2 regions of the Exiguobacterium sp. MMG028 genome follow, and region 2 is predicted to be linked to the other one. Evidence: riboswitches for the same ligand, from Rfam matches in the RefSeq annotation. Region 2 holds a riboswitch; the other holds the start of a gene.
The links. A riboswitch is a leader RNA that binds a small molecule or an ion and turns the genes downstream of it on or off. The one in region 2 is predicted to bind thiamine pyrophosphate.
Positions count from the first base shown of each region.

Region 1 (5,469 bases), on a different contig from region 2:
GCTAAATTGATTTCCCGGGAAACGTGTGTACACTGAACCGGATTTGACAGGGTAGAGTGACGTGTTGACGATGAACTCCGCATCGGATGTCCGCCCCTCATGCGTCTGATGATACACGTTCGGGAAATAGAGCATGTCACGTCGCAATCGATTTAAGTTCGGTGTCAATTCCTGTCCATTGATGCGTTGATCGATGACAGATGTTTGGAACGATTCGAGTTGTAGGACGATGACGTTTGTATCCGGACTCGGGGCACTTAATTCTTGATAAGAGAGTGCTTGGATTTGAGAACGCTCCTCGTCTGTCAGGGCTTCGTTCCATCCCATCGCACGTTCGACACCTCGAGCGACATCCATCGCGTGATAGCCCCAATAACCGAGATGATAGTATTCACGCATATTCGAGATTGGGTCGTCTGCAATCCATTTTTCTCCGCGCTGATAACTGAGGGTGAGCGGAATCGTGAAGAGAAGAAATCCGAGTGCGAAGCCGGCAATTGCCAATCGTCTTCCGTTCCGCTTCGCTTCACGGACAGGGTGATACTTGATGTAACGTAAAATCAAGCCGTAGATGATGAGGTCGATGAAGAAGAATGCATCAATCGGGCGGATAAGCGTCAAGAAGCCACCCCCGACATCTCCCATCTGTCCGATATCAGACAGTAAGGCGACAGATAATAAGTCTTCAAAATAGCGATAGTACCAGACGTCCGAGACGAGTAGGGTACTATGTAAGAACAGAGAAACGTATAAAATCCATCGACGAATCGGGTAAGACACGGCGAGTGCCCAGCTCGTCAGGAGTAGAATCGTCGCCAAATTGATGAGGAAAAACGAGAAGTCGAACGCCGTCGCGGTCAACCAGCTAAAAAAGAAGAGCTTTGCCAGGGAGAGTGACAAGTAGCTCCAATAATCGAGATATTTGATCATGAACAACACATCCTTTTCATACCCATTCCCGATGAGGTGAGTGAGGGAAACGTGAAGATGTGTCCAACAAAAAAAGAGGCACGGGGCCTCAGTTAATCAGAAACGTATCGCGCAATTCGATGATGGTTCCTTCCGGTGCTTTCAATTTACTTAAATGACCGTCGACGACGAAGTAGATGTTGCCACCGTGCTTCGGCAAGAACGTGACACCGAGCTGTTCGAGTCGAGCGACTTCCGCTTCGAGATCATCCACATAGAGGGCGAAATGGACGGGACCGGCCGCATGTTTCGAATAGTCTTGTAACGTTTCATCCGTTTTAGCAGTCTGGAGCTCGATATAAAAATCTCCGAGTTTGAGCCAACTATTGAAGTCACGTGTGTGGAAGTTTGGCGACTCTTGGACGAGCTCAAAACCGAGCGCTTCGTAAAATGACTTTGATGCGGCATAATCTGGTGTTTGGATACAGATATGGTGAATTTGTTTCATTAAGACTTTCCTTTCGTTTGTAGGTCGTTCACGCGATTGCGGTGGAACGGGGAAGTCATATCTTCCGAGATAAGACTGATCGTATGGCCATCCGGGTCCACTACGTCAAAACAGGACATGCCTCCGAAATCGTGAAGCGGTGTCGCAATCAACCCTGCTTGTTCGAACGATTGATACGCGAACTGGATGTCTTCACAAATGACGTTGAAATAGACATGGGCTTGTCCTGACGCATCTTTGAACGTTACGGATTGTGGTGACGAGGTTTGGATCAATCCGAGCTGAGTCGAACCGCCTGGTAGACACAAACCGATGCCTCCTTCCCAGCGACCAATTTCTTGAGCATCAAAATAAGTGGTATACCAGTGTAGGGACCGTTCTACATCTGATACGGGAATGAAGATACTTCCGATTCGGAACATGTGATAACCTCCCTTTCTATTTCTAGTGTAGCGAATGCATGGTCTCGAAGATACGGGGGGAGAAACTTTTTACGGGAGAAAGCGTATGAAAGAGAGAGAAAATCAATGAGGTGAAAGCATGAAAGGAAATGAAATCACGATTCAACCGATTGATGCACTCAATCGAGAGGCAATCATTGCTCTGACAGTGGACGAGAAACAATCACGGTTCATCGAGACAAATGCCGAGTCGCTTCAAGAGATGGTCGAGGATACGAAATATAATTGGCAGAGCTATGCATTTTATGACGGTGCGCAACCGGTGGGTTTCATGATGGTCGGAGCAGAAAATCAGACAGAACGCTATGTGTGGCTCGATCGTTTCATGATGGATCAACACGAACAGGGGAAAGGCGTCGGGACGAAGTGTCTACGCATCGCAGTGGCATTTATCCAGACAGAGTACGATGTGGATGATATCATCCTGAGCCTCCATCAAGAGAATGAAGTCGCGAAACGATTTTATGCAAAGAACGGCTTTGTCGACAGCGGCTTAATCGATGAATCGAACGGCGAAGCAATCTGGGTCTATCACACAAAAAACCGACCGTCATGAGTCGGTCGGATTCCTAAATCAAAATACGTTATTTGAGTATGCTCGGTCGCAACTGTTTGACACGTGATAAGACGAGCCAACCGAGAAGCGCGCCTGTCAAACTAGAGGCAAGGAACGCTGGAACGAAGAAGAAGGCACCGAACGTCGAACCCATCAACAGTTTCGCATACGGGACGGCAATCAACGAGGCGATGACACCGGTTCCGATGATTTCTCCGAGAGCGGCAGCATAGACGCGATTCGTGCGAACGAAGAACATACCAGCAAGAAGTGCACCAATCATGCCACCGGGGAACGCGAGAAGTGACCCTGTGCCGGTCATGACGCGAATGAGTCCGGTCACGAATGCGACGAGGACGGCTCCGATTGGGCCGACGGTAACTGCGGCAATCACGTTCACCATATGTTGAATCGGATAAGCGCGGGCGACACCTGTAGGAATCGAGATGAACATCGAGCCGACGACGGCGATGGCAACGAGCATTGCCATCCAAGTGAGTTGTTGAATACGCATGAATAGTCTCCTTTCAAAAATAAAAACGCCACGTTTCCAGACGGAAAAATGGCGTGGACATACAGAGACGTATCCCAAGCCACTTCCCTACGCTGGTATGAGCCAGATCAGGTTCGAAGGGTCCGGCACAAATGCCGTCTCAGCCCGAAGGCTCCCCTAGTGGTCGTTTATTGACTTGAGTATAGCATAGCTAAAATCGGAAGGGGGGTGAACTTATCCCTCATTCTTGGCTAACAGGTCCTCATAGTCCTTCTCGCTCCAAAAGAGCGGTGAGATGGATTCGGGACCTTTTAAAATTTCTCCATCCTGGTCGTATACGATGGCATACCCGCTCTCGACATCGAACACGAACAAGTCGGCAGTGACTTCGGTCACGCCATTCCCGGCGATAATCACATCGTCGATTGGTTCCCGTGCCAGTTCGACACCTGCTTCATCGAGTTCGACGAGGAGGGCTGACGTGTAGGCGTGACGGTCATAGACCGATTGAAATTCATCCTGCGTAAGGACGACATCGGTAGGAGGGGCACTCGTTCCGAATTTCCGATTCTCTATCTCTTCGACATACTGAAGGAAAGACTCCTCTTGCCAAAACAGCGGAGCGACCGACTCGGAACCGTTGATCAACGTCCCGTCCTGACTGTCGAATACCGTGGCATACGTCCCGTCGTCGAGCTTGAACGGATAAATATCTGCATATGTGTGCTCGAGACCATTGCCGGCGATGATGACGCGTTCAAACGTTTCGCGGAACGGTTTGATGCCTTGTTGTTCGAGCGCAGCGAGGAGCGGTTTCGTTTGTTCATATTGGTCATAGACGTCTTTAAAGTCTTCACGTGTCCATTCTGTGATGGGTTCATCCGGTGATTCGATTGGAATCGGATTGTCTGCCACCGTATCCGTACAACCCGTCAGTAAAAGTGCACTTAATCCGAACATCGCCCATCGTCTCATGATTTCATCCCCTCAACTTACATTTTCCACCATTTTATCATTCATGACGAAAAAGCAGAACCTGTGCACATTCTCACTCGGGGTGAGGGCGTGTTGTGTAGGAATCGAGTGTATTCTTAAAGTGGAGTGTGTCTTCTTCAGAAATCGTTACTCCTGAGGATGTGCCGTAGCGAACCGCATGATAAACGGACGGATTCATCGGTAAATCGATGCGTCGGAACCACTCTTGCAGTGTCTCATGAGCACGCAATCGCTTGGCTGGTACGAGAGATTGGTTGAATGTGATCAGTGCATCGCGAATCGGGACGTTCGTGAACGCTGTGAGCGTCGAAACGGACGAAGCGTTTTCGTGTTGTAGCGATTCGACAAGCTGGTCTGCGTTTGAATCAACATGATCTCGTGCGCGAACCACACGTCGTTTCCGTTTTAGATAGATATAAAAGGACAGGCAACCGAGCGCAAGTAAAGCGACGAATAACCCGAGATTTCGTCGTGTGGATTCTCCAGATTCCGTGATTCTCTCAAAAAAGTTAAGCTTTCCTTTTCGAGGATCTAATTCATACGGGTAATCTGCTTTGGATTCACCAATTAAAATTCCATCATCTTCATCCGATAAGAGATCAGTCGGAGGACTATTATTTTCCTCGACCGGTATCGTTTCCGGGTTATAGAGCCACTCGAATACACTCGTCGCAATCACCATCATCGTGAACGTGCCGATGAGTGTGGTGGCAATCATGAGAAAAAACTTGTTCGTCCAGCGCAAGAAGTTACCTCCTTTTTGAATGTTCAGACTATTTGTTGTTTATCTTACCATAAAAAGGTAAAGTTTGATTAAGACAAAAAATGGAGGTCATCATATGGGCATGGAACAGGTCATCAAACAGTTGAACGAGGTGTATTTAGGCAAAGAGGATGTCGTACGTCTCTGTTGTACGGCGTTACTCGCGGAAGGACATATTTTGTTAGAAGATGTTCCGGGAACGGGGAAAACGTTACTGGCCAAGGCGATTGCAGCTAGCTTCGACGGCGCGTTTTCTCGGATTCAGTTCACGGCCGATTTGTTACCGTCTGACGTGATTGGCGCAGATTATTTCAACATGCAGACCCAGACGTTCGACCATCGACAAGGACCGATCTTTGCGAATATCGTCTTGATTGATGAAATTAACCGAGCGGTCCCACGAACGCAGTCCGCCTTGCTCGAGGCGATGGAAGAGCAGCAAGTCTCCATCGGGGGAGAGACGTATCCGATGCCAAAACCATTTTTCGTCATCGCGACGCAAAACCCGATCGAATCGGCCGGGACGTTCCCGTTACCGGATGCCCAGCTCGATCGCTTCTTGATTTCAATTCCAGTCGGTTACCCTGATGTCGCGGAAGAACGGGAGCTCCTCTTGCAAGTCATGCGTCAAACACGGAAAATCGTGGAGGCGGTCGCGACGTTAGACGAGTTACGCCGCGCACAAGAAGAAGTGAAGCAAGTATCGATTCAAGATGACGTTCTCGATTATTTACTCGGGCTCGTCCATGCGACACGAGAACATCAATCTGTCGAGGTCGGTGT
Region 1 is NZ_JAQJIN010000002.1:648,563-654,031, reverse strand. Features, by position in the region: gene PJK55_RS10580 (LTA synthase family protein) at 1-930, opposite strand, end outside; gene PJK55_RS10575 (VOC family protein) at 1,019-1,417, opposite strand; gene PJK55_RS10570 (VOC family protein) at 1,417-1,839, opposite strand; gene PJK55_RS10565 (GNAT family N-acetyltransferase) at 1,958-2,434, shown strand; gene thiW (energy coupling factor transporter S component ThiW) at 2,463-2,948, opposite strand; TPP riboswitch at 3,016-3,116, opposite strand; gene PJK55_RS10555 (hypothetical protein) at 3,162-3,902, opposite strand; gene PJK55_RS10550 (hypothetical protein) at 3,976-4,668, opposite strand; gene PJK55_RS10545 (AAA family ATPase) at 4,763-5,469, shown strand, end outside.
Region 1: it holds a riboswitch for thiamine pyrophosphate, as region 2 does, so the genes downstream of both, thiW (energy coupling factor transporter S component ThiW) here and PJK55_RS02905 (YkoF family thiamine/hydroxymethylpyrimidine-binding protein) in region 2, are expected to answer to the same signal.

Region 2 (5,469 bases):
CAGGTCTTTCATCTTGTCGAGCCATTTTACAAATTCTTGCGCGGTCACTGGGTCTAGATGCGTCAACGGTTCATCGAGCAGTAGCCATTCCGGTCTTCCGACTAGAGCGCACGCAACAGCAATCCGCTGTTTCTGTCCGCCTGACAACGAATCGATTTTTCGGTTTCGATAATCACTCAACTGTAACGATTCGAGGATTTCCGTCACGCGTTGTTCGATGTCTGAGACAGGTGTCGACAAGTTCTCAAGTGTGAAGATCAGTTCTTCTTCCACCCGCTCCATGACAAATTGCGTATCCGGGTCTTGAAACACCGTCCCAACCCGCTGATTGATTTCGCCAGGTGCATAGTCGTCGTATGATCGTCCAAGTAGTTCGAGTCTACCATCAAGGATTCCGTCACAATTCTCCGGATAGAGACGGTTGAATAGCGCGAGAAGTGTCGACTTCCCGCTCCCGCTCGCCCCACTAAGAATCGTACGACCTTGACGGATTGAAACGGTCACGTCTTCAAGAATCGCCTCAGAACTCTCTGGGAATCGAAAATGAAGTGACTCTGTCTCAACCATGGACGTTCCCACTTCGTGAAATCGCATAACCGCGAAGTGATCCTGTCTTCAGCAATAGGTCACTGAGCAACTTCCCACCGATCCCAGCGATGACCATCCCACTGACGGCTCTTAGCCCGAACATCGTCGCCACATAACCTGGCTCTAACATCGCGAACCCACTCATGAAATATGTATAGACGAAACTCGTGACAGCCGACCCAAATCCGGCCAGCATAAGAACCCATAGCTCATAACGTCTGTAGCCCGTCATCGCAAAGACGGCTTCTGCCCCTAGACCTTGAACGATGCCGACCAAGATGATGCGTGGCCCAATGGCATTCCCAATCAACATCTCAATCGTTGCGGCCATCACTTCTGAGATGAATGCCGCCCCCGGTTTGCGAATGATGTATGCCGAGATAATCGATACGATAAACCAGATGCCAAAGATCCACTCGTAGGCGATGGGACCGATCAACCCTGCCCACAAGTTACCGATATGAACGAACAATAAATAGACGACCGCGAAGACAACAGATAATACGGAGACAAGGACGACTTCTTTCAATTTCCACGATTTAAGCATGTCGCCCTCCATGTGACGGACTATTTACGCTGAACGTCACCGTCATGACAACATGTCGGTTCTTTTCGCGCGTCCGCTTAAAAGCCCCCTCATAGTACGAGAACACGTCATCTAAGTTCCCATGGATGCCTGATGCATAATGCATCGACTCGTTATAGACACCAGCCTGTTTTGCTTGCTCGATTTCTTCATAGATGAGTTCCATGTAATTGTCAGCACCCATCGGATAGAGTGCGAACTGCGAAGACACATACTGGTCTCTTGATGCACCGTTTGATGGTTCGCTCGGAGCCTCGAGTGCCTCATCTCCCGTTGAATCTCCTGGACAACCGACAGAGAACGTTCCGCTCATCGAGACGTGCTTCCTTTCCTCCGAAGCAAGACTCAACACCGTTCGAGCGACGTCAAACACATGCTCGACTCGTCCACGGATGACCGTCGACACGTCATCCGTATGTTTCCACACACCTGACAGATCCGTTCGTTTTAGAGCACCTTTGATTGTCCCGACAAAATCGTCTGTCATCGGGCTCAGTGTGAATCGAAACCCGACAATCGGACTCGTACCACATGATTCATTCATTCTATTTCCCCCTCTAAATGTGTTTGCATAAAAAAAGCCGCATTCATGAGAATGCAGCAACAAAATCTATACAAACTTGCATAGAGAAAGTGCCGCACTTCCTCACGCCAGTATTATCTGGATCGAGTTATAAGGGATCGGAGCCATGCTCTCATCTCAGCCGAAGCACCCCTAGTGCAGTCATTAATATGCGGTTACTTATGCAGTCACAGTATAGCGATGTTTTAATCTTTTGTAAACGGTCAATCTGAATACGTGACGAATTGACCCGTACCAGGGAGCGGATCATGGAGCGTATCCCACGATGTTTCCATCTCCTCATCCGTCAACAAGCAAGCGTCAAGTGACCGCTCGACCGTCTCCCGGTCCATTCGTTGACCGATGAGGACCAATTCGTTCTGTCGGTCTCCGTACGGCTCGATGTAGTCTTCGCGCAGTTCTGGTTCGGTTGCAAACATAGCCTCTCGTTCACTCTCCGGAAGTGTCGCTAACCAACGACCCGCATGTTCGAGCGTTGATGCATACCCAGCCTGCGAAAACAGACAAGCGAGGTCGTTTCGTGTCGCAATCCATAAGAAACCTTTGGCACGAACGATTTCTTCAGGGTAATGTTCCATCCAATTCATCAAACGCTCAGGATGGAATGGTCGACGCCGACGGTAAACGAACGAACTGATGCCATACTCTTCCGTTTCCGGCGTATGTTCTTCCGACTCGAGTTCTTGAATCCAACCTGCAGCGCGCATCGCTTGGTCAAAATCGAACAACCGGACGTCTAGTAGGTCGTCTAACGCCACATTCGAGTAGGTCGACGTCAACAACTTAGCACTCGGATTGAGCGTTTTCAGTAAGCCCTTCATCTCCTGCAGTTCTTCTTCAGATACCCTGTCCGCCTTGTTCAATACGATGATGTCCGCAAACTCGACTTGGTCGACGAGAAGGTCGACGACTTCACGTACGTCACCTGTATCGACGGCTTGTTGGCGTTCCATAAGCGATTCACCGGAATTGAAATCTTTGAAGAAGCGGTACGCATCGACGACAGTGATCATCGCATCGATATAGACACGGCTCGTCAAATCGATCCCGAGCGCGTCGTCGGCATACGTGAACGTCTGCGCAACGGGAATCGGCTCAGAGATACCAGAAGACTCGATAATGATGCCATCTAGCTCGCGATCTTTCGTCAAGTCATAGACGGCTGTCAACAAATCTTCTCGGAGCGTGCAACAGATGCATCCGTTCGAAAGTTCGACTAATTTTTCATCAGTCCGGGAGAATCCTCCTTGCTCGATCAACTTTTCATCGATATTCAGTTCACTCATATCGTTCACGATGACGGCATATTTCTTGTGATCTCGGTTATGTAAGATGTGGTTAAGCAGTGTCGTCTTGCCGCTACCAAGATACCCAGAGAGTACCGTAATTGGAATTCGTTTCATGATATATCCTCCATTTAAATCGTAATGATTACTTTTTATATAATGGAATGGGAACATCTTTTTGTCAACAAAAAAACACGCCACACGGACGTGTTTTCGAAGAAAGTATAATCATTCTTCCAACGCTCTTCGTTCTGCTTCTGAGCGCGGGTAAGCATTCGCCTGCCATTCAGCCCGATAAATCGAGTCGAGTTGAGTCAATCCGACTTCATCCTCGTCTTTGTCTGAATCGACGCTCGGCACCTCATCCCACTTTGGGTCGAGGTACGAATGGTCTTTTTCACGTGCTCGATTTTCTTGGATCTTTTGAATCCCCATCTTAACTGCTGCAGCAACTGCCAACCCAATACCTGCTCGAACCAACAGTCGTTTCACCATCGTATTTCCTCCTCAGCGACCGAAACGATACAATGGCATCCCTTTCACTTCTGTGTCGACGATAAATACCGATCCCGCATCTGGATATTCGGCAAGCGCCTCCTCATCCATTCCTTCACGAGCCGTCGTGATGGCTAATCGATTAAGCCCATCCCCGATAAAGGCGCATGAGGTGACATTCGGTGCAGGAACATGCACTTCCAATAATTTTTTACCTGTCGAAGGGTCCCAACGTGACACTCTTCCACCAGCGTAATGTGCAATCCATAGACAGCCTTCAGAGTCGGACGTCATCCCGTCAGGAAAGCCTTCTTCCTCTGAAAAATCAACGACGACCTCTCCGTTCGAGAGCGTTCCTGACTTCAAATCAAAATCATACTTCCGAATTTTTTCAGTCGGTGTATCGATATGATAGAAAACGGAATGGTCAGGGGACCATGTCAACCCGTTCGAAAGTGTCAACCCGTCCATAAGTGTTGTTGTCGTTCCATCTCGATCGACTCGATACAATGTCGCTTCGTTTTCTTCATCCTCAAGGTGAAGCGTACCTGCAAAAATGCGACCATATGGATCAGCTTTCCCATCGTTGAAACGTAATCGACCATCAGGGTCATCCAACTCGACAATCTTATTTAGATCTCGATTGATTTCATCCCATTCATAGATTCCGTCTTTCAACCCAAGGACGACACCATCCGTCACTTTTGGTATGACAAAACCGACTTGTTTTCCGACCTCGAAAGAAGAGATTTCGTCTTCTCGCTCGTCATACCACCATAACGTATGACCTTCAATATCTACCCAATAAAAACGCTTCAATTCAGCATCCCAACAAGGACCTTCACCAAGCGTATTTCGTACCCGAATCCATAACGACGCATCTACTCTCTCCATTACTTAGCCTCCACTCTATCCATTAGTTCAGAAATCTATTCCCTTCTCCCATCTGGACTATGCATGAATTCAGAAAATCGTGATGGATTTTCACCGTCGTCCGTTCGATTTGCTATAGTGAAAGAAAAATAGAGAGGAAGTGAATGTCTTGTCTAAATGGGATGAACGATTTAGCTCGGAGGATTATGTGTATGGGACAGAGCCAAACGAGTTTTTACGTGAATGGTTCACGTCTCATCAAATTGAAGGAAAACATGTATTGGCCATCGCAGAGGGGGAAGGACGAAATGCAGTCTGGCTCGCCACGCTCGGCTTCAACGTCGAGATGTGGGACGCTTCAAAAATAGGACTCGAAAAAGCGAAGCGCTTGGCGACTTCACGAAACGTCACCCTTCAAACGAAGCAGATTGACTTGAATGAAGCGGTCTGGTCGCAAGATACGTATGACCTAGTCATCTGCATCTTCGGCCACTTCCCACCACAAGTCAGAGAAAAGGTGCTCGCCGGTATTCAAAAAATACTACGACCTGGTGGCGTATTCCTGACTGAAGTGTACTCTACAAATCAACTTGCCTACGGGACAGGTGGACCAAAAGACTTCTCCCTTCTTTACACCGAAGAGATGTTCCACCAACTAAATGACGATTTCGCACCTCTCCTTTTGCACGAGACGGTCGTTTGGCGAGAAGAGGGATCACTCCATCACGGTGAATCAGCTGTGATTCAATATGTCGGACAAAAACGATAAGCGAATGGCCTCCCCGAAATTCGGAGAGGCCATTTGATTACTTCGCGCCTTCGACGTTCATATGCTTACTGCGGAGCTGACCGCAAGCTGCATCGATGTCTGTCCCGTGTTCGAGACGGACACCCGTATTGACGCCACGCTTTTTCAAGATATCATAAAACGCCATGATATCTTCCGGTGTGCTTCGCTCATATTGGATATGCTCGTTGACCGGATTATACGGAATCAAGTTGATATAAGACTTGTCTTTGATGTCTTCAATCAAGTCCGCGAGTTCTTCCGCATGTTC
Region 2 is NZ_JAQJIN010000001.1:536,105-541,573, reverse strand. Features, by position in the region: gene PJK55_RS02915 (ABC transporter ATP-binding protein) at 1-567, opposite strand, end outside; gene PJK55_RS02910 (ECF transporter S component) at 560-1,135, opposite strand; gene PJK55_RS02905 (YkoF family thiamine/hydroxymethylpyrimidine-binding protein) at 1,128-1,718, opposite strand; TPP riboswitch at 1,801-1,901, opposite strand; gene PJK55_RS02900 (GTP-binding protein) at 1,961-3,160, opposite strand; gene PJK55_RS02895 (hypothetical protein) at 3,272-3,538, opposite strand; gene PJK55_RS02890 (SMP-30/gluconolactonase/LRE family protein) at 3,551-4,432, opposite strand; gene PJK55_RS02885 (class I SAM-dependent methyltransferase) at 4,572-5,180, shown strand; gene rlmN (23S rRNA (adenine(2503)-C(2))-methyltransferase RlmN) at 5,218-5,469, opposite strand, start outside.